One region of the Citrobacter sedlakii genome, then DNA from elsewhere that is predicted to be linked to it. Evidence: predicted binding sites of a transcription regulator. Region 1 holds the regulator's gene; each other region holds the start of a gene.
What was found. Region 1 encodes Fur, which represses iron uptake genes when iron is present. Its sites were predicted from a motif close to ATAATAATGAGAACNACTATCAA; they were not measured.
Positions count from the first base shown of each region.

Region 1 (6,017 bases):
ATGAGCGGAATGATCATGCAGCCAATAAAGAACGGAATGCGCCAGCCCCATTCAGAGATTTCATCGTGCCCGAGCGTGACGTTCAGACCGTAGCCGATCAGCGCAGCCACCACAATCGCCACCTGTTGGCTGGCCGACTGCCAGCTGGTATAGAAACCTTTATTGCCCGGCGTGGCGATCTCTGAAAGATAAACGGAAACGCCGCCCAGCTCCACGCCGGCGGAAAATCCCTGCAACAGTCGGCCCAGCAGCACCAGCACTGGCGCCAGTACGCCAATGGTCTGGTAGCCAGGCACGAGGGCGATCAGCAGCGTACCGCAACCCATGACCGCCAGCGTTACCATTAACCCTTTACGGCGGCCAATTCTGTCGATATACGAACCCAGCACAATCGCCCCGACGGGACGCATCAAAAAGCCGGAGCCGAAGACGGCAAACGTGAGCATTAAAGAGGCGAATTCGCTTTCTGCCGGGAAAAACGTTTTCGCAATATAAGTGGCGTAAAAACCAAACAGAAAAAAGTCGAACTGCTCAAGAAAATTACCGCTGGTTACCCGCAGTATTGCGCCGAACGTGCCGGCGCGCGATGGTTGTTGGCTCATGGGATTGCTCTCCACTGTCTTATCGTAATAGTTATTGAGGTAAGATGTTGCGGGTCAGTCGCCTGCGACCCCCGCCTGTTTTCCGCGCCGCTTCTCGATAGCCCATTTGAGTAACGAAGCGCAGCGGTAAAATCCGTGGGCAAATTTTCCGTACGGGAGGGTTAAAAAGAGCGCCATTACCACGCCAAGATGGACAGCAAGCAGAACGCCCATCCACGTGGAATCCCTCCCTGCCAGCAGTCCCAGCCCTGTCAGGCTGGTCAACAGCAACAGCAAAATAAAACCGCGATCCATCGGTTTTTGTCGCGCGTCACCGTGCAGCGGCGAGCGCTTTACGTTCAGCCACAGCAAACCCGCAGGACCGATAATCAGACCTATCCCCCCGAGGGTGCCGAGGAGCACCGGCACGCTGAAAAACGGATAAGGGGCTTCCCACCCGGCAAAATAGTGATAGCCGGTCGCCACCATGGTGGCGGCGAAGCAGAGCATAAAACCGTAGAAGGTAAAGTGATGGAAGCGACGGCGCAGCAATGTAAAGGCATCATCGGCTTCGTTACACCCTTTGCCGTGTCCGCCGTCGAGGTACTTCAGCGTCAGGGCATTGTGCGTCGCTTCGGCAATCTCCACGGGCTGCGGCGCGCCGGGGGAGATCTCACGCCAGAAGCGGATCACGCCAGCCATCAACAACCCCATCGCCAGAATAAAGACGGAACCAAACATCCAGGCCAGCAGGTTATGCGGGAATATCTGGTAGAAGTCGCCAGCCAGCGGCGGGTGCAGCAAGGAGCCTTTCAGACTCATCGCCAACAACAGGAAGAAAATCAGCGCAAAGACCAGCGTTAGCGCGACGGTCATGCCCGCCCGGCGATACAACGCGCCAAACGCGGCGGGCCGGGCATAATGCTGATAGGTTTCGAGGCGCACTTCCGCCATCGCTTTCGGTACGTTAATGGCGAACTCATGAGGGGGCGCGTACTGACAGGCGTGCAGACAGGCGCCGCAGTTATGGCACAGGTTAGCCAGGTAGTTGATGTCCGCTTTGCCAAACTCAAGACGTTGAGTCATCGCCGGAAAGACGGCGCAAAAGCCTTCGCAGTAGCGGCAGGCGTTACAAACCTGCATCACCCGTTCCACTTCGGCTTCCGGTTCGGTAATGATTTGTGCCTCAATAATTAATTTCTCAAGCTGCTTCATGGTGCGCCTCCTTACGTGCGGCCTGGGCGGCTTCTTTACCGGCAATGCAGCCAAACGTGGTGCCAATCGACATGCCAACGCCAGCGGTATAGCCTTTGCCCAGCACATTGCCCGCCATCATTTCTCCGGCGACAAACAGGGTACGACTGGGTTTTCCGGCGAAATGCACCGCCGCGCGCTCGTTCACTTTCAGGCCGAGGTAAGTAAACGTGATCCCTGGCCGCAGGGCGTAGCCGTAATAAGGCGGCGTATCGAGAGGGCGTGCCCAGTGCGTTTTCGGCGGCGTTAACCCGCTGGTGGCGCAGTTATCCAGGACGGTGTGATCAAAGTGTCCAGGCTGGCAGGCCTGGTTGTATTGCCTGACGGTAGCGCTAAAACGTTGTGCATCCAGCCCCAGTTGGCAGGCCAGCTCTTCCAGCGTATTGGCCTGCGCGCCGGGGAATACCGGTGGCATAAAGTGACCAATGGCTTTGCTGTCGATAATGGAATAACCAATTTGCCCCGGCTGTTGGGCGACCAGACGCCCCCAGATGGCATAGCGTTTCGGCCAGAAATCTTCGCCTTCGTCATAAAAACGCGCTGCGTCGCGGTTGACCACCACGCCTAAAGAGACGCAGTCCACTCGCGTGCAGATCCCGCCGTCATACAGTGGCGCGCGGGCATCAATCGCCACGCAGTGCGACTGGGATGGATCGCCAATGATGTCGGCGCCGGCATCGATCATAAATTTAAGCAGGACACCCTGATTAAAGCGGGTGCCGCGGATGAGAAAATTATCGGCGGGCCATTCCCCACGCGCGTTTTGTCCCCAGGCTTCCCGTAGCCATTCGCGATTGGACTCGAAACCGCCAGCGGCGAGTACACAGGTTCTGGCCTCGATGCGTTCATCGCCCGCCAGCGCGGCGACAAACTCGCCGTCATGTAACTGCAGCGCCTGTACCGGCGTGTTATAGCGGATGGTGACGCCGAGCGCCTCCGCGCTGCGATAATAGGCGTTGACCAGTGCCTTGCCGCCGCCCATGAAAAAGGCGTTCGTACGCGCAACGTGCAGTGCGCCTGATAACGGTGGCTGAAAATTCACACCGTGTTTGCGCATCCAGTCACGGCACTGCGAAGAGGTGCGGATCACCAGTCGTGCCAGCGCTTCGTTGGTATTGCCTTCCGTTACCCGCCAGAGATCCTGCCAGTACTCTTCTTCGGGATAACGGTCGACCAGCACATCCTGCGGCGCATCATGCATACAGCGCAAATTACGGGTGTGCTGTGAATTGCCACCGCGCCATTCGCGCGGCGCCGCTTCCAGCAGCAGCACCGACGCACCGGCCTCCCGGGCGGTTAAGGCGGCACACAGCGCGGCATTGCCGCCGCCAATCACCAGAACATCAACCATCGTAGACTCCATTACGCTTTAACAAATGTTAAATTTGTAATGAAAATGTATACGCATGGGTTGTAGGGGCGCTATGAGGTACTGCTAAAACCCTCTTTAGTTAACGTAAAGGGTGGCGCCTGGCCAGCGGTCAGCCTCAACCAGTTCACGCATCACTTTACCCAGCACGACGCGAGCTGCCAGCCCCGCCGGGGTCAGTTCGTCATCCGATAAACTGACCAGAAAGTTGGGACGGCTGAGGACCGGATTATGGACGCCGATCACGCGCAGGTCGTCCTGGTCCAGTCGGGAAATCGCCGCGCCAGGTTGTAGGGTGGCGCCCAGACCGTCGCGGACCGCCCGCATCAGTAGCGTCAGACCGTCAATTTCCGCAACGATATCAACCTGCAGCGCGTGCTCTTGTGCGATAGCCTCCAGTCTGCCGCGCAGACCGTGGCCCTGACTGGGCATCACGAGGGGAATATTCGCCAGTTGAGCAGGCATGATGTTGTCTTCAGGGAATATAGCCAGCAGGGGGTGGGGGCCGATCAGAAACAGCCGCTCTTCCAGAACCGGCTTCGCGCTCCAGCGCAGGATCTTCTCTTTCTGAAAGACGACCGCTAAATCAAGCTGGCGGGTGTTAATCATCCGCTCAAGATTGCCGGAGAGACTCTCCACGACGTGCAGCCGCACGTCAGCGTAGCTTTCCCGCATGGCGTTAATAAACGGAATGCCCAACACCGATGCCGTACTGGGCGCCATACCGACGCTAACGTGGCCGGATAACCGCGCCTCACGCGCAGCAAGAATGGCGTCGTCGGCATGCCGTAGCGCCAGTTGCGCCTGAGAATAAAAGGCCAGCCCCGCGTTAGTGGGCGTGACGCCGCGCGACGTTCGTTGCAGCAGGCGGATGGCGAGTTCACTTTCCAGACGTGTCATTTGTTGGCTCAGCGCCGAGACGCCAATGTCGAGATCCAGCGCGGCGCTACCCATGCTGCCGGTTTCAACAATACGAACAAAATAACGTAACTGGCGAAGTTCCATTTCGATTCTCCGGACAGGTCAGGGAAGGGAATTTTTACATTAAAACAACACGGGCGGGGAGGGAAGGAAAACGGCGGGATCGCGCCCACAAAAAAGCCAGCCCGCAGGCTGGCTTTCATCAAGCGTAAAATTATTTGCCGTCGTGCGCGTGTTCATCTTCGCGGCAGTCGCCTTCGGCGCAATGGCCATAGAGATAGAGGCTGTGGTTCGTTAAACGAATACCGTGCTTCGCCGCAATCTCACGCTGACGGGCTTCAATCGAATCATCACTAAATTCAATCACTTTGCCACAATCGAGGCAAATAAGGTGATCGTGATGATGCTGCTGGGTCAGCTCAAAAACGGATTTGCCGCCTTCAAAATTGTGGCGGGTTACGATACCGGCGTCATCAAACTGGTTCAGCACGCGATAGACGGTCGCCAGACCAATTTCTTCACCCATGTCGATCAGTCGTTTGTATAAATCTTCCGCACTGACGTGATGGTTATCCGGTTCCTGAAGCACTTCCAGAATCTTTAAACGTGGAAGCGTTACTTTCAGGCCAGCCTTCTTTAATGCGGTATTGTTGTCAGTCATGCGGAATCTGTCCTGTTGCTAAACGATTCACTTCATACGAGAAGTGACAGAAATTGCATTCGAGATAATGCCTCTCATTATAGGACTGCCATCCTTAAATGAAAACTGCAAGCCTCGGGCAAATGTTAATAAAAACGTGGTATTGCCTGGAAATGAGAGCGCCACCTAATAACTCCCGCACATTGTACAGGGATGGGCAAGAAAGTTACAAATTTGTAGCAATTATTTTGATTGGTTTTGTCTATTGATGCGGCGCAAATGGTCTTTGCGCCGCACGGTCATCAGGCGTTGATGATTTCATCCAGGTGCAGTTCTTCAGAAATCTGCTTAACCCATTTCTCAACGCGCTCGGCGGTCAGTTCTGGCTGGCGATCTTCGTCAATGGCCAGACCGACAAAGTGATCGTCATCGGCCAGGCCTTTCGACGCTTCAAAATGATAACCCGCGGTCGGCCAGTGACCGACGATGGTCGCGCCACGCGGCTCAATGATGTCGCGGATAGTACCTAACGCGTCGCAGAAATATTCCGCGTAATCTTCCTGGTCGCCGCAGCCGAACAGCGCCACCAGCTTACCGTTGAAATCAATCTCTTCCAGAGTCGGGAAGAAGTCGTCCCAGTCACACTGCGCTTCGCCATAGTACCAGGTCGGGATACCAAGCAGCAGGATGTCATAGCCTTCAAGATCTTCTTTGCTGCTTTTTGCAATGTCATGCACGTCGGCAACATCTTTACCAAGCTGTTTTTGAATCATTTTTGCGATATTTTCGGTGTTCCCGGTGTCGCTGCCGAAAAAAATGCCAGTGATTGCCATGAGTAAAGTAACCTCTTGAAACTTATTGAAATGGTGGGGGCAAATTGCCCACAGATAAGGGCAATCATAGCAGAACAGTCAGGTATGCGGAAATAGCAAACGCACGCGAGTGCACTCCCTGCTACATGATAGTGATAAATTGTGCGGGTTTCAGACTGAACCCTGGCGTCGCAACGTCGCCAGTTGGCTCATCAGGATTTCTTCGATCAGCTCGCTGCGGCTGATGTCGCGCGATTCCGCCAGTTCATTCAGGGCGTCGACGGCTTCCGCGTTGAGCTTAAGTTCAACACGTTTCAGGCCACGAACTTTGTCGCGTTTAAGCTGGTTGCGCTTGTTAATGCGCAGCTGTTCATCGCGTGAAAGCGGATTGGTTTTAGGTCGTCCCGGGCGACGCTCGTGCGCGAACAGATCTAATGTCG
Region 1 is NZ_CP071070.1:3,139,745-3,145,761, reverse strand. Features, by position in the region: gene JY391_RS14990 (MFS transporter) at 1-602, opposite strand, end outside; gene tcuB (tricarballylate utilization 4Fe-4S protein TcuB) at 657-1,796, opposite strand; gene tcuA (FAD-dependent tricarballylate dehydrogenase TcuA) at 1,783-3,186, opposite strand; gene tcuR (tricarballylate utilization LysR family transcriptional regulator TcuR) at 3,283-4,209, opposite strand; gene fur (ferric iron uptake transcriptional regulator) at 4,340-4,786, opposite strand; partial or broken gene JY391_RS23995 (fur leader peptide) at 4,779-4,864, opposite strand; gene fldA (flavodoxin FldA) at 5,068-5,598, opposite strand; gene ybfE (LexA regulated protein) at 5,749-6,017, opposite strand, start outside.

Region 2 (6,017 bases), 630 kb from region 1:
ACGCTCGGGTTGTGGCGGATTTTGTACGCCTGATCGAAAAGTTAGGTTTCCAGCCGGTACTGCTGCCGTTTTCGCCAAACGGTAAGGCACAACATATTAAAGGCTTCCTGACCCGTTTTGCGAAAACGGCTAAAAAGACCTCTGAGTTTTTAAACCGTGTGGCGCAACTGGGGATGCCGATGGTGGGGGTCGATCCGGCGTTGGTGCTTTGCTACCGCGATGAATATACGCTCGCGCTCGGCGAGCAGCGCGGTGATTTTCACGTACAGCTGGCCAACGAGTGGCTGGCGACAGCGCTGGCCCCGAAGGCTATGGGAGAAATCAGCGGCGAGCCGTGGTACTTCTTTGGCCACTGTACCGAGGTCACCGCGCTTCCCGGCGCGCCTGCGCAGTGGGCGTCAATTTTTGCTCGCTTTGGCGCGAAACTGGAAAATGTCAGCGTCGGCTGCTGCGGTATGGCCGGAACTTACGGGCATGAGGCTAAGAATCATGCCAGTTCCCTGGGGATTTATGAACTGTCCTGGCATCAGGCGATGGAGCGACTGCCCCGTAACCGCTGCCTGGCGACGGGGTATTCCTGCCGCAGCCAGGTGAAGCGGGTGGAAGGCACGGGCGTACGCCATCCTGTACAGGCACTACTGGAGATAATGGGATGATCTGGAAACGTGACGTCACACTCGACGCGCTCAACGCAATGGGCGAGGGCAACATGGTTGGGTTACTGGACATTCGCTTTGAAAAGATCGGCGCGGATACGCTTGAAGCCTCTATGCCTGTTGACGGCCGAACAAAGCAGCCGTTTGGTCTGCTGCACGGCGGCGCGTCTGTCGTGCTGGCCGAAAGCATCGGCTCCGTCGCCGGGTATCTCTGCACTGAGGGCGAACAAAAAGTGGTCGGACTGGAAATTAACGCCAACCATGTTCGTTCGGCGCGGGAAGGGCGCGTGAAAGGGGTCTGTAGGGCGATACACACCGGTTCACGCCATCAGGTCTGGCAAATCGATATCTATGATGAGCAGCAGCGTTTATGCTGCACATCACGCTTAACGACGGCTATTGTGTGACGTTGTCACCAAAAAAATGTGATCTATATTGCTTTTGGTCATTATTTGCGCAGCGGAAAGTGATACAATGTGCATGTTTTGACCATAAGCGAGGATGATATGACTAGCCAATTAGACCCGGCCCAACTGGCAATTGAATTTTTACGTCGTGATAAAACCGAGCTCTCACCAGCCCAATACCTTAAAAGACTGAAACAGCTTGAGCTGGAGTTTGCCGATTTACTGACGCTTTCTTCGACTGAACTGAAGGAAGAGATCTATTTTGCCTGGCGCCTTGGCGTTCATTGATTCAGCGATGCACCTCATAGAGAATGCCCCGGCCTCTGGTCGGGGTTATTTTTTGTCGACGAATAAACGCCATTACCACGTCATTTCACCACTGTTCACCTTTGCGCTCAATGCCAGCGAGCTTTCATCTGCCAGCCCGGGCCACGCGGCCTTTACGGTTTCGATAACGTAAGCTGACCCTTTTTTCGCCTCCAGCGCGTGTTCAAACGTTTGCAGATAATTTTGGGTAAAGCGGATCGCCGTATCACCGGCGGGTCGTGCGCCGAGGTAATGACCCGGGATCACCTGAGTCGGCTGCAGGCTGCGCATTTCGCTCAGCACGTCGCGCCAGGCCGTACGTTGCTTTTCAGATTGAGTGTCAGCGGTCCAGACGTGGATCCCGGACGCGACGCCGGTACCGCCCAGAATCGCCCGATTTGCCGGGATCCAGACATAAGCCGCATAGTTGCCAGGATGGCGAAGTTCCAGTGTTTCTCCGTCAATGTGAAAACGCGTCCCGGTAGTGACCTGCGGTACGGTGATGGTTTTCGGCACGCCGTCCTTCATCTGCGGTCCCCAGTATTGCAGCTTTGCGTCTTTTGTTTCCTGAATATGTTTGACCACTTCAGGCGTCGCCAGCACTTTTACCTGAGGATAGGCTTTCACAATCGGCTCAAGACCGAAGTAAAAGTCCGGATCGCCCGAGGTAATGACCACGGCTTTCAGTGACTTACCGCTGGCCTGAATCATCTTAAGTAATTTTTCGCCATCTTTAGTGCTGAACTGCGCATCAAACAAAATGGCTTCCGTTGGTCCGGATACCAGCGTGGAAGAGACCGGGAAAATGGCGTTCTCCTGAGGGTTATACACCTCAAGATGCAGTGGGGCGGCAAAGACCGGTGAAGCGAGCAGCGTCAGTGCCGTCAGGGTTTTTATTTTCATGACAGTAACCTTTTGCAGATGAAGTGTTGTCTTAAGGCTACGCATTTTAAGTCAATCCCGATCTGTTAGAATTCCTTAAACAGGACATGCTGAGTTTCATAAAACGATCGGATGGAGGTAAAGTGGACAGAGTGATGGCGGCGACGGTATTTAATCACATCTGTGATTTAGGCAGTATGAGCGCCGCGGCGCGAGCGCTCGGACTTTCCAGACCGATGGTCAGCCGCTATCTTGAGGAAATGGAAAAATGGGCTGGCGCACGACTGATCCACCGTTCTTCACGCAGGCTCACCATCACGCCTGCTGGCGAAGAGGTCCTGCTAAAGACCCGCACGTTGGCGCAGCTTTCTCAGGGCATTGGCGCGGTTGCGGCGGGAGGTATGCCTTCCGGAACCTTGCGTGTCGCCTGTGCCCATTTTACGGCGATGCATATTCTTGCGCCGGTACTGCCAGCATTTTTAACCCGCTACCCGGATCTGCGGATTGAAGTCGAGATTAATAACCAGCCCGTGAGTCTGGTTGGGGAACGAATCGATCTCGCTATTCGTATTACCGACGCGCCGGAGCCGGGTACTATCGCTCGTCGTCTTGGCAACTGTGAATCAGTGCTTTGCGCATCGCCTGCTTATCTGAAGCAACATGGTACGCCACAAACACCGGACGACCTTACCCGTCATAACTGCCTTTATTACAGCGGGTTTGCCGGGAAATCCTGGCGCTTTCTTGATGCCCGCGGTGAGGCGGTTTCGGTCGCGATAAAAGGTAACCTCAGCGCCGGGATTTCCTCGCTTTTAGGCGAGGCGGCGTTGGCAGGAATGGGCGTGGCGTTGATACCGGAAAAAGAGGCGCGAGAAGGGTTAACAAGCGGTGCGCTGGTGCCTTTGCTGCCCGGGCATAAACCCCGGCCTTTGCCGGTGTACGGCTTGTATCTTTCCCGCGCGCACCAGTCGGCGGGGCTACGACTGCTGCTGGACGCGGTGAAAGACATACTCTCAGTAAACTGAAGAAATTGATCCGCCATACAAAATGCGCGGATCGCAATTAGTGTTAAAACTGATCGCTGACGATATGAGAATATTCTTAAAGCCCCTTCAAGAGCTAAGCCATTGCGAGTGCCGGAGATAAGCGCCGGATGGGGCGGGAACCCTTAAGGCTGTGATGAACAGCCTTAAGGGTTTTTTTCTTTACGACAATCACGCGCCACTGCCTATCCGTGAAATAGACATTTTCTATACATCTTTCCTTTTTTGACCACCCTGGTCGATGATTTTTTCTGAACGCTTTATTTTTCAAACAATTGCAAAAAACTCACCCTGACTTATAACCCGCGTAGCAAGGTCTATGCTTAATAAAAGCCGTTAAAAAGGGTGATTAAGGGGAATGCCCCTGCTGTTGAGGGGTTGAAGTGATAATCATTATCACTAACATGGTGTTATAGCCTGATGGCTCATTACGCGAGGTCATTCTATGGAATTGCATTCAGGAACATTTAACCCAGACGATTTTGCCTGGCGCGGATTAACGCTAACCCCTTCGGCGGCCGCGCATATTCGCGAACTGGTGGCCAAACAGCCGGGAATGCTGGGCGTGCGCCTGGGCGTTAAACAGACCGGCTGCGCTGGCTTTGGTTACGTGCTGGATACGGTCAGTGAGCCTGAAAAGGACGATCTGCTGTTCGAATACGAGGGCGCGAAACTTTACGTCCCGCTTCAGGCGATGCCGTTTATCGACGGGACGGAAGTCGATTATGTCCGGGAAGGATTAAACCAGTTATTCAAATTTCATAACCCGAAAGCCCAGAACGAATGCGGCTGTGGCGAAAGCTTTGGGGTATAGGCGGTACTATGTCTCGTAATACTGAAGCAACTGACGATGTCAAAACCTGGACCGGCGGCCCGCTGAACTACAAAGAAGGTTTCTTTACCCAGTTACAAACTGATGAGCTGGCGAAAGGAATTAACGAAGACGTGGTGCGCGCGATTTCTGCAAAACGTAACGAACCAGAGTGGATGCTGGCCTTTCGCCTCAATGCCTACCGGGCATGGGTAGAAATGGCTGAACCGCACTGGCTGAAAGCCCACTACGATAGGCTGAATTATCAGGATTACAGCTATTACTCTGCGCCGTCATGCGGTCACTGCGACGACACCTGCGCATCACAGCCGGGAGCGGTTCAGCAAACGGGCGCCAACGCGTTCCTCAGTAAAGAGGTGGAGGCCGCGTTTGAGCAGCTTGGCGTGCCTGTGCGCGAAGGGCGGGAAGTGGCGGTCGACGCTATTTTTGACTCCGTTTCAGTCGCCACCACCTACCGGGAAAAGCTGGCGGAACAAGGCATTATTTTTTGTTCTTTCGGCGAGGCGATCCATGATCACCCGGAACTGGTGAAGAAATACCTTGGTACGGTAGTCCCCGCGAACGATAACTTTTTTGCCGCGCTAAACGCCGCCGTGGCGTCAGACGGTACCTTCATTTATGTGCCGAAGGGCGTACGTTGCCCCATGGAGCTTTCCACCTATTTTCGCATTAACGCGGAAAAAACCGGGCAATTTGAACGCACCATTCTTGTGGCGGATGAGGGCAGCTACGTCAGCTATATCGAGGGATGTTCAGCACCGGTGCGCGACAGCTATCAGCTGCACGCCGCAGTCGTGGAAGTGATCATCCATAAAGACGCCGAAGTGAAGTATTCCACGGTGCAGAACTGGTTCCCGGGTGATAACAATACCGGCGGGATCCTCAACTTCGTTACCAAACGCGCGTTGTGCGAAGGGGAAAACAGCAAAATGTCGTGGACCCAGTCGGAAACCGGCTCGGCGATCACCTGGAAATACCCGAGCTGTATTCTGCGTGGCGACAACTCGATTGGCGAGTTTTATTCCGTGGCGTTGACCAGCGGGCACCAGCAGGCCGATACCGGCACCAAAATGATCCATATCGGTAAAAATACCCGCTCGACCATCATTTCGAAAGGGATCTCCGCCGGGCACAGCCAGAACAGCTATCGTGGGCTGGTGAAAATCATGCCGACGGCGACCAATGCCCGCAACTTTACCCAGTGCGATTCAATGCTGATCGGCGCGGATTGCGGGGCGCATACTTTCCCGTACGTCGAATGCCGTAATAACAGCGCCCAGCTCGAGCACGAAGCGACAACTTCGCGTATCGGTGAAGATCAGCTGTTCTACTGCCTGCAGCGCGGTATCAGCGAAGAAGATGCGATCTCGATGATCGTCAACGGCTTCTGTAAAGACGTGTTCTCCGAATTGCCGCTGGAGTTTGCCGTCGAAGCACAAAAACTATTAGCTATTAGCCTTGAACACAGCGTCGGTTAAGGAAGTATCATGTTAAATATTAAAGATTTACAGGTCAGTGTCGAAGATAAAGCGATCCTGCGTGGGCTGAACCTTGAGGTTCGTCCCGGCGAAGTGCACGCGATCATGGGACCGAACGGTTCCGGTAAAAGCACGCTTTCCGCGACGCTGGCAGGACGCGAAGATTATGAGGTAATCGGCGGTTCTGTCGCGTTTAAAGGTAAAGATCTGCTGGCGCTGGCGCCGGAAGAGAGAGCCGGTGAAGGCATTTTCATGGCCTTTCAGTACCCGGTGGAAATTCCCGGCGTCAGCAATCAGTTTTTCCTGCAAACGGCGCTTAACGCGGTGCGCAGCTATCGCGGCCAGGAGACGCTGGACCGTTTTGATTTTCAGGACCTGATGGAAGAGAAAATCGCGCTGCTGAAAATGCCGGA
Region 2 is NZ_CP071070.1:2,513,205-2,519,221, reverse strand. Features, by position in the region: gene ydiJ (D-2-hydroxyglutarate dehydrogenase YdiJ) at 1-656, shown strand, start outside; gene menI (1,4-dihydroxy-2-naphthoyl-CoA hydrolase) at 653-1,063, shown strand; gene JY391_RS12045 (YdiH family protein) at 1,163-1,351, shown strand; gene JY391_RS12040 (Vmh family MBL fold metallo-hydrolase) at 1,424-2,272, opposite strand; gene JY391_RS12035 (LysR family transcriptional regulator) at 2,395-3,276, shown strand; gene sufA (Fe-S cluster assembly scaffold SufA) at 3,740-4,108, shown strand; gene sufB (Fe-S cluster assembly protein SufB) at 4,117-5,604, shown strand; gene sufC (Fe-S cluster assembly ATPase SufC) at 5,614-6,017, shown strand, end outside.
Region 2: the regulator Fur is predicted to act here: its motif matches at 3,678-3,700, upstream of sufA (Fe-S cluster assembly scaffold SufA).

Region 3 (6,017 bases), 2.0 Mb from region 1:
ATCACTGAGATGCACGGAACGTACAGCAGGACGAAAATCAGGTAGCTGTAAGCCGCCGCCGCGCTGCCAAATTTCGCATCCATGACGCCCATCGCGCCGGTCGCCATTTCGCCATCACCCTTGCTGGCTTCGATCGGGTTCGCCAGAACGCTCAGGCTGAGCGTATCTTTCAGGCTCTGCCAGGTTTCTTCCAGCGCGTCGAGCAGTTCGCCGCCAAGGCTGAACTCAGCCGGGTTAAACGCCTCTTCCTGAATGTTTTCCGCGGTGTAAAGGGTGTTGAGCGTACCGACCACCACTTCTTTCGCCATCGCACCGGTGAACAGACCTACTGTGGCCTGCCAGTTATCCTCGTGTACGCCGATCGGCTTGAAGACGGGCGTAATTACGCGGCTAACGGAAGCCAGGGCAGAGTCGTTGATGTTGTCGACGATTTTACCGTCCAGCGAGAAGCTGTTAAACGCGCTCAGGAAGATGCTGACGATGACGATCACTTTACCGGCGCGCAGTACAAAGCCTTTCAGACGCTGCCAGGTCTGGATCACCAGGCTCTTAATGTGGGGGATATGATAAACCGGCAGTTCCATCACAAACGGCGAGGCTTCGCCGCGCATAATGGTGTGTTTGAGCATCAGGCCGGTCAGCACTGCCATCACAATGCCCAGCACGTACAGGGAGAACACTGCCAGCGCGCCGTTTTGCCCGAAGAAGGCGGCCGCAAAGACGGCGAAAATCGCCAGGCGCGCGCCGCAGGACATAAACGGCGCCATCATGATGGTCATCAGGCGTTCACGCGGCGCGTCCAGCGTACGGGCGCCCATCACCGACGGGACGTTGCAACCAAAGCCGACGATCAGCGGAACAAACGATTTTCCTGGTAGCCCCAGCGCCTGCATCAGGCGGTCCATGACAAACGCGGCGCGCGCCATGTAACCGGAGTCTTCGAGGAAAGAAAGGAACAGGTACATCATGCCGATTTGCGGTACCAGCGGCAGAACAGTATTGATACCGCCGCCAATCCCCTGGGCGAGGAAAATGGTCAGCCAGTCCGGGAAGTGGAGGGTGTAGCCAATCCACTGGATGCCGTGAATAAAGACGGCGACAGAACCGGCGTCGAAGATGGGCGCCAACGCGCCGCCGATGTTAATGGCGAGCAGGAACATCAGGTACATCACAAACAGGAAGACTGGCAGCCCCAGGAAGCGGTTGAGGACGATTTTGTCCACCGCCGTGGTGAAGCGGCTGGGCTCCGCCGTCAGGGTGTTGCTCACCACGTCGCAGATGGCGGCGATGCACTGGTAGCGGGCGTCGGCGATGTGTAGCGCCGGATCGTCCATCTCTTCGCTCAGGCGAGCGAACGAGGCGTCCAGTTGCTGCGCGGCATCCCCGGCGTAAGCGCGGCTGTAAATGTCGCCCTCCAGCATCTGTAAACCGAGCCAGCGACGCTGGTGCGAAGGCATGGTCTGCGCCATCAGGTTTGCCAGATTATCCGCTTCACGTAGCAACGGCTGGGCATAATGTACCAATTCGACGTTTTCATTTTTGCTGTGGCGATCGATCGCCAGCTTCAGTGCTTCGATACCGCGTCCACGGGTGGACACCAGCGGAACTACCGGGCAGCCGAGACGCGCGGACAGCGCATCAATGTCGATCCGGATCTGCTGTTTTTCGGCGATATCCAGCATGTTAAGCGCGACAATGCAGGGGATCCCCAGCTCCAGCAATTGCAGCGTCAGGTACAGGTTGCGCTCGAGGTTGGAGGCGTCCACGACGTTGATTAACAGATCTGCGTCGCCGCTCAGAATGTAATGGCAGGCAATCTGCTCATCGAGAGAGGTTTGTGACGAAATGGTGGTCAGAGAATAAGTGCCGGGCAGGTCGACCAGCGTCACCTGGTGGTCAGTGGTAGAAAACAGGCCTTCTTTGCGTTCGACCGTCACGCCAGCCCAGTTGCCCACGCGCTGGCGCGCGCCGGTAAGCTGGTTAAATAATGTTGTCTTGCCGGAATTTGGATTACCAATTAAACCAATGGTTAATTTTTTCATTGTTATAGACTCACTGTATTAGCAGGAAACCGCTTCCACTTCTAATAACGCCAGGTCTTTTTTCCGTAATACCAGGCTGACGCGGCGGGTTTCGATATGCACCGGATCACCCAAGGGCGCGACGCGCACCACGTTAAATGAGGAACCCGGCAGCATGCCGAGGGAAAGCAGTTTCTGACGGTATGCAGGACTTATTTCACGGGCAAAGCCGGTAATTTTCCACGCAGTATCTGGAGTAAATTGCATAAGAGCCTACTTGTATCTTGCTTACTGGTTATTACCTCATGGGGCTGAGGAACGCGGCATGAGACCAGCTGATTAGCCAACGAAGGAAAGATTAAATAATCAACAATGCAATGATAATGAGAATGGTTTCTATCATCAATAGAATAAATGTGACGGAATGTTGGTTTGAATAATAATTTGCGTCAACTTTGACATGGCTCAACATTTATTGTCGGCAGGTGAAATGATTCGAGGAATTAATAAATTAACAGTATTAATGTTTAATTATCGTTTCATCTGTTAACGATGTGATAAATATTAGTGCGGGGGTAAAAGAAGAATTGAATGTTGCCGGATGGCGGGTTAACCGCCTTTCCGGCAGACAGCGCGACATTGTCCTCCAGGCCGGACAAGACGCATTCGCGTCGTTATCCGGCACAGGTTTCTGGGTTAGCGTTTTTTACCCATTGCCGCCGCCAGCGCATCCATCATCGCGCTATTGCCTGTCGGCTGCGCGTCGCGACCGCGCGGTCTGGCGGCTTTCGCGGCGGGACGTTCGTTCCCGTTCGTCCCCCCACGGCGCGCCTGAGTCTCTCCTGGCTGTTCATCGAGACGCATGGTCAGGGCTATGCGCTTACGTTGCAGATCCACCTCCAGCACTTTCACCTTCACGATGTCGCCTGCTTTCACTACAGTATGGGGATCTTCCACAAACTTGTTCGACAGGGAAGAGATGTGAACCAGGCCATCCTGATGGACGCCGATATCGACAAACGCGCCAAAGTTGGTGACGTTGGTGACGGCGCCTTCCAGAATCATCCCCGGCTGCAGGTCGTTCATGGTTTCGACGCCGTCGGCAAACTGCGCGGTTTTGAACTCCGGACGCGGGTCACGCCCCGGTTTTTCCAGCTCTTTGATGATGTCAGTCACGGTCGGCACGCCGAATTTGTCGTCGGTGAAGTCAACGGCTTTCAGGTTGCGCAGTTCGCTGCTGTTACCCATCAGATCTTTCAGTGCCTGCTGGGTTGCCGCCAGAATACGTTCTACCACCGGATACGCTTCCGGGTGGACGGTTGAGGCGTCAAGCGGGTTATCGCCGTGGTTGATGCGCAGGAAGCCCGCGCACTGCTCAAAGGCTTTTGGCCCCAGACGGCTTACCTTCAGCAACTGCTGACGATTCTGGAATTGTCCGTTTTCATCGCGCCAGGCGACGATATTTTGCGCCATCATACGGGTTAAGCCCGCTACGCGGGTCAGCAGGGGGACGGAGGCGGTGTTCAGGTCCACGCCGACGGCGTTTACGCAGTCTTCCACCACCGCGTCCAGCTTACGCGCCAGCTGTGTCTGGCTGACGTCATGTTGATACTGGCCGACGCCGATGGATTTCGGGTCGATCTTCACAAGCTCCGCCAGCGGGTCCTGCAGACGGCGGGCGATAGAGACCGCGCCGCGCAGGGAAACGTCAAGATCCGGAAATTCCTGCGCCGCCAGCTCAGAGGCGGAATAAACCGACGCGCCCGCTTCGCTGACAATCACTTTTTGCGCGGTGACTTTCGGGAACTGCTTCTGCACGTCGAGGAAGAAACGCTCGGTTTCACGCGAGGCCGTACCGTTACCAATCGCCACCAGTTCAACGTGATATTTTTCACACAGCGCGGCGACGACCATCGCGGCTTTAGCGGCCTGGCCGGTATGGGGATAAATGGTGTCAGTGGCGACCAGCTTACCGGTACCATCCACCACCGCCACTTTCACCCCGGTACGCAGACCCGGATCGAGGCCCATGGTTGCGCGCAGGCCCGCCGGCGCGGCCATCAGCAAGTCATGCAGATTACGGGCAAACACGTTGATCGCCTCGTCTTCCGCGCGTTCACGCACGGCGCCCATCAGTTCGGTTTCGAGGTGCATCAGGACTTTAATGCGCCATGTCCAGCTCACCACGCCCTTGCGCCAGTTGTCCGCTGGCGCGTTGTTCAGCCGCAGACCGAGGTGATCGAGAATGATCTGCTCACCGTGGCTCTGTTTTGGCGGCTCATCAAACTGTGGGTCAGGGTTCAGTGACAGTTGCAGGACGCCTTCGTTACGGCCGCGAAACATCGCCAGCGCGCGGTGAGACGGCACGCCGGAAATGGGTTCGTGATGATCGAAATAATCGCGGAATTTCGCGCCTTCCTCTTCCTTGCCGCTGACCACAGTGGCAACCAGATGCGCGTTTTTCCACAGATAATCGCGCACTTTTGCCAGCAGCGCCGCGTCTTCCGCGAACCGTTCCATCAGGATGTAGCGCGCGCCGTCAAGGGCGGCTTTGCTGTCGGCAACGCCTTTGTCGGCGTCGATAAATTTCGCCGCTTCCGTGTCAGGATCGTGCGATGGATCGTTCCACAGCAGATCCGCCAGCGGCTCAAGACCCGCTTCAATGGCGATCTGACCGCGGGTGCGGCGTTTGGGTTTGTAGGGGAGATACAGGTCTTCCAGCTCGGTCTTACTTAACGTGCCGTTGATGGCGTTAGCCAGCTCATCGGTCAGCTTGCCTTGCTCAGAAATGGACTTAAGAATGGCCTGGCGGCGCTCTTCCAGTTCACGCAGATAGCCCAGTCGGGTTTCCAGATTACGCAGTTGTGTATCATCCAGACCGCCGGTGATTTCCTTACGATAACGTGCGATAAACGGCACAGTGTTCCCTTCATCAAGCAGGCGAACGGCAGCTTCAACCTGTTCGGCGCGTGCCTGAATTTCACCCGCAATAATGCGGCAGAAAGAATTGTTCATCATGGATAGGCTTCATCTTTAGGATCAAAAATCAGGGGATAGTTATACGGACTGGCACGATAAAATGCCAGTCGCGGAGGGCGCTCTCGGATTATTTTACGTACTCGATGGCGTTGACGTACCAGCTGGCTTCTCCGCCGGGCGTATTGACCACAGCAAGGTCGCCGATCTCTTTTTTCAGCAACGCGCGCGCCATCGGCGAGTCAATCGAGATGTAATCCTTACGGCCGAAAATTTCATCGTAGCCGACAATACGAAAGCGGCGGATATCGCCGTCGTCATTTTCAATCTCCACCCACGCGCCGAAAAACACTTTGCCTTCCTGCTGCGGTGAATAGTCGACGATTTTTAAATTTTCCATGCATTTCGTAAGATAACGAACCCGACGGTCGATTTCACGCAGGCGCTTTTTATTATACTGGTAGTCGGCATTCTCGCTGCGGTCGCCAAGGCTCGCGGCCCAGGTCACCTTTTTCGTGACTTCCGGGCGCTCTTCACGCCAGAGATAATTCAGCTCTTGTTTCAGTTTCTCGTACCCTTCCCGGGTGATCAGGGGCGTTTTCATCTTATTGAATACCTTTAAGTCTGTGACGATGCGCACAAATCGTATTACGTCACCCTGCTAACAGAATAAATAATGTGCCACACGTTTCATTGTATACTTAAGCTGCTGTTAAATATGCTTTGTAACAATTTAGCCTGGAATTCATACCAGAATTCGCTGGTGACGAACGTAAGCTTTTTTAAGAATACATACCTTCAATTGTTGCGAACCTTTGGGAGTACAAACAATGCAAGAGAACTATAAAATTCTGGTGGTGGATGACGACATGCGTCTGCGTGCGCTGCTGGAGCGTTATCTTACCGAGCAGGGCTTCCAGGTTCGAAGCGTCGCGAACGCTGAGCAAATGGATCGTCTGCTGACCCGTGAATCTTTTCACCTTATGGTACTGGATCTCATGCTGCCGGGTGAAGATGGTC
Region 3 is NZ_CP071070.1:400,409-406,425, forward strand. Features, by position in the region: gene feoB (Fe(2+) transporter permease subunit FeoB) at 1-2,042, opposite strand, end outside; gene feoA (ferrous iron transporter A) at 2,061-2,288, opposite strand; gene JY391_RS01865 (Tex family protein) at 2,718-5,039, opposite strand; gene greB (transcription elongation factor GreB) at 5,128-5,601, opposite strand; gene ompR (osmolarity response regulator transcription factor OmpR) at 5,828-6,017, shown strand, end outside.
Region 3: the regulator Fur is predicted to act here: its motif matches at 2,399-2,421, upstream of feoA (ferrous iron transporter A).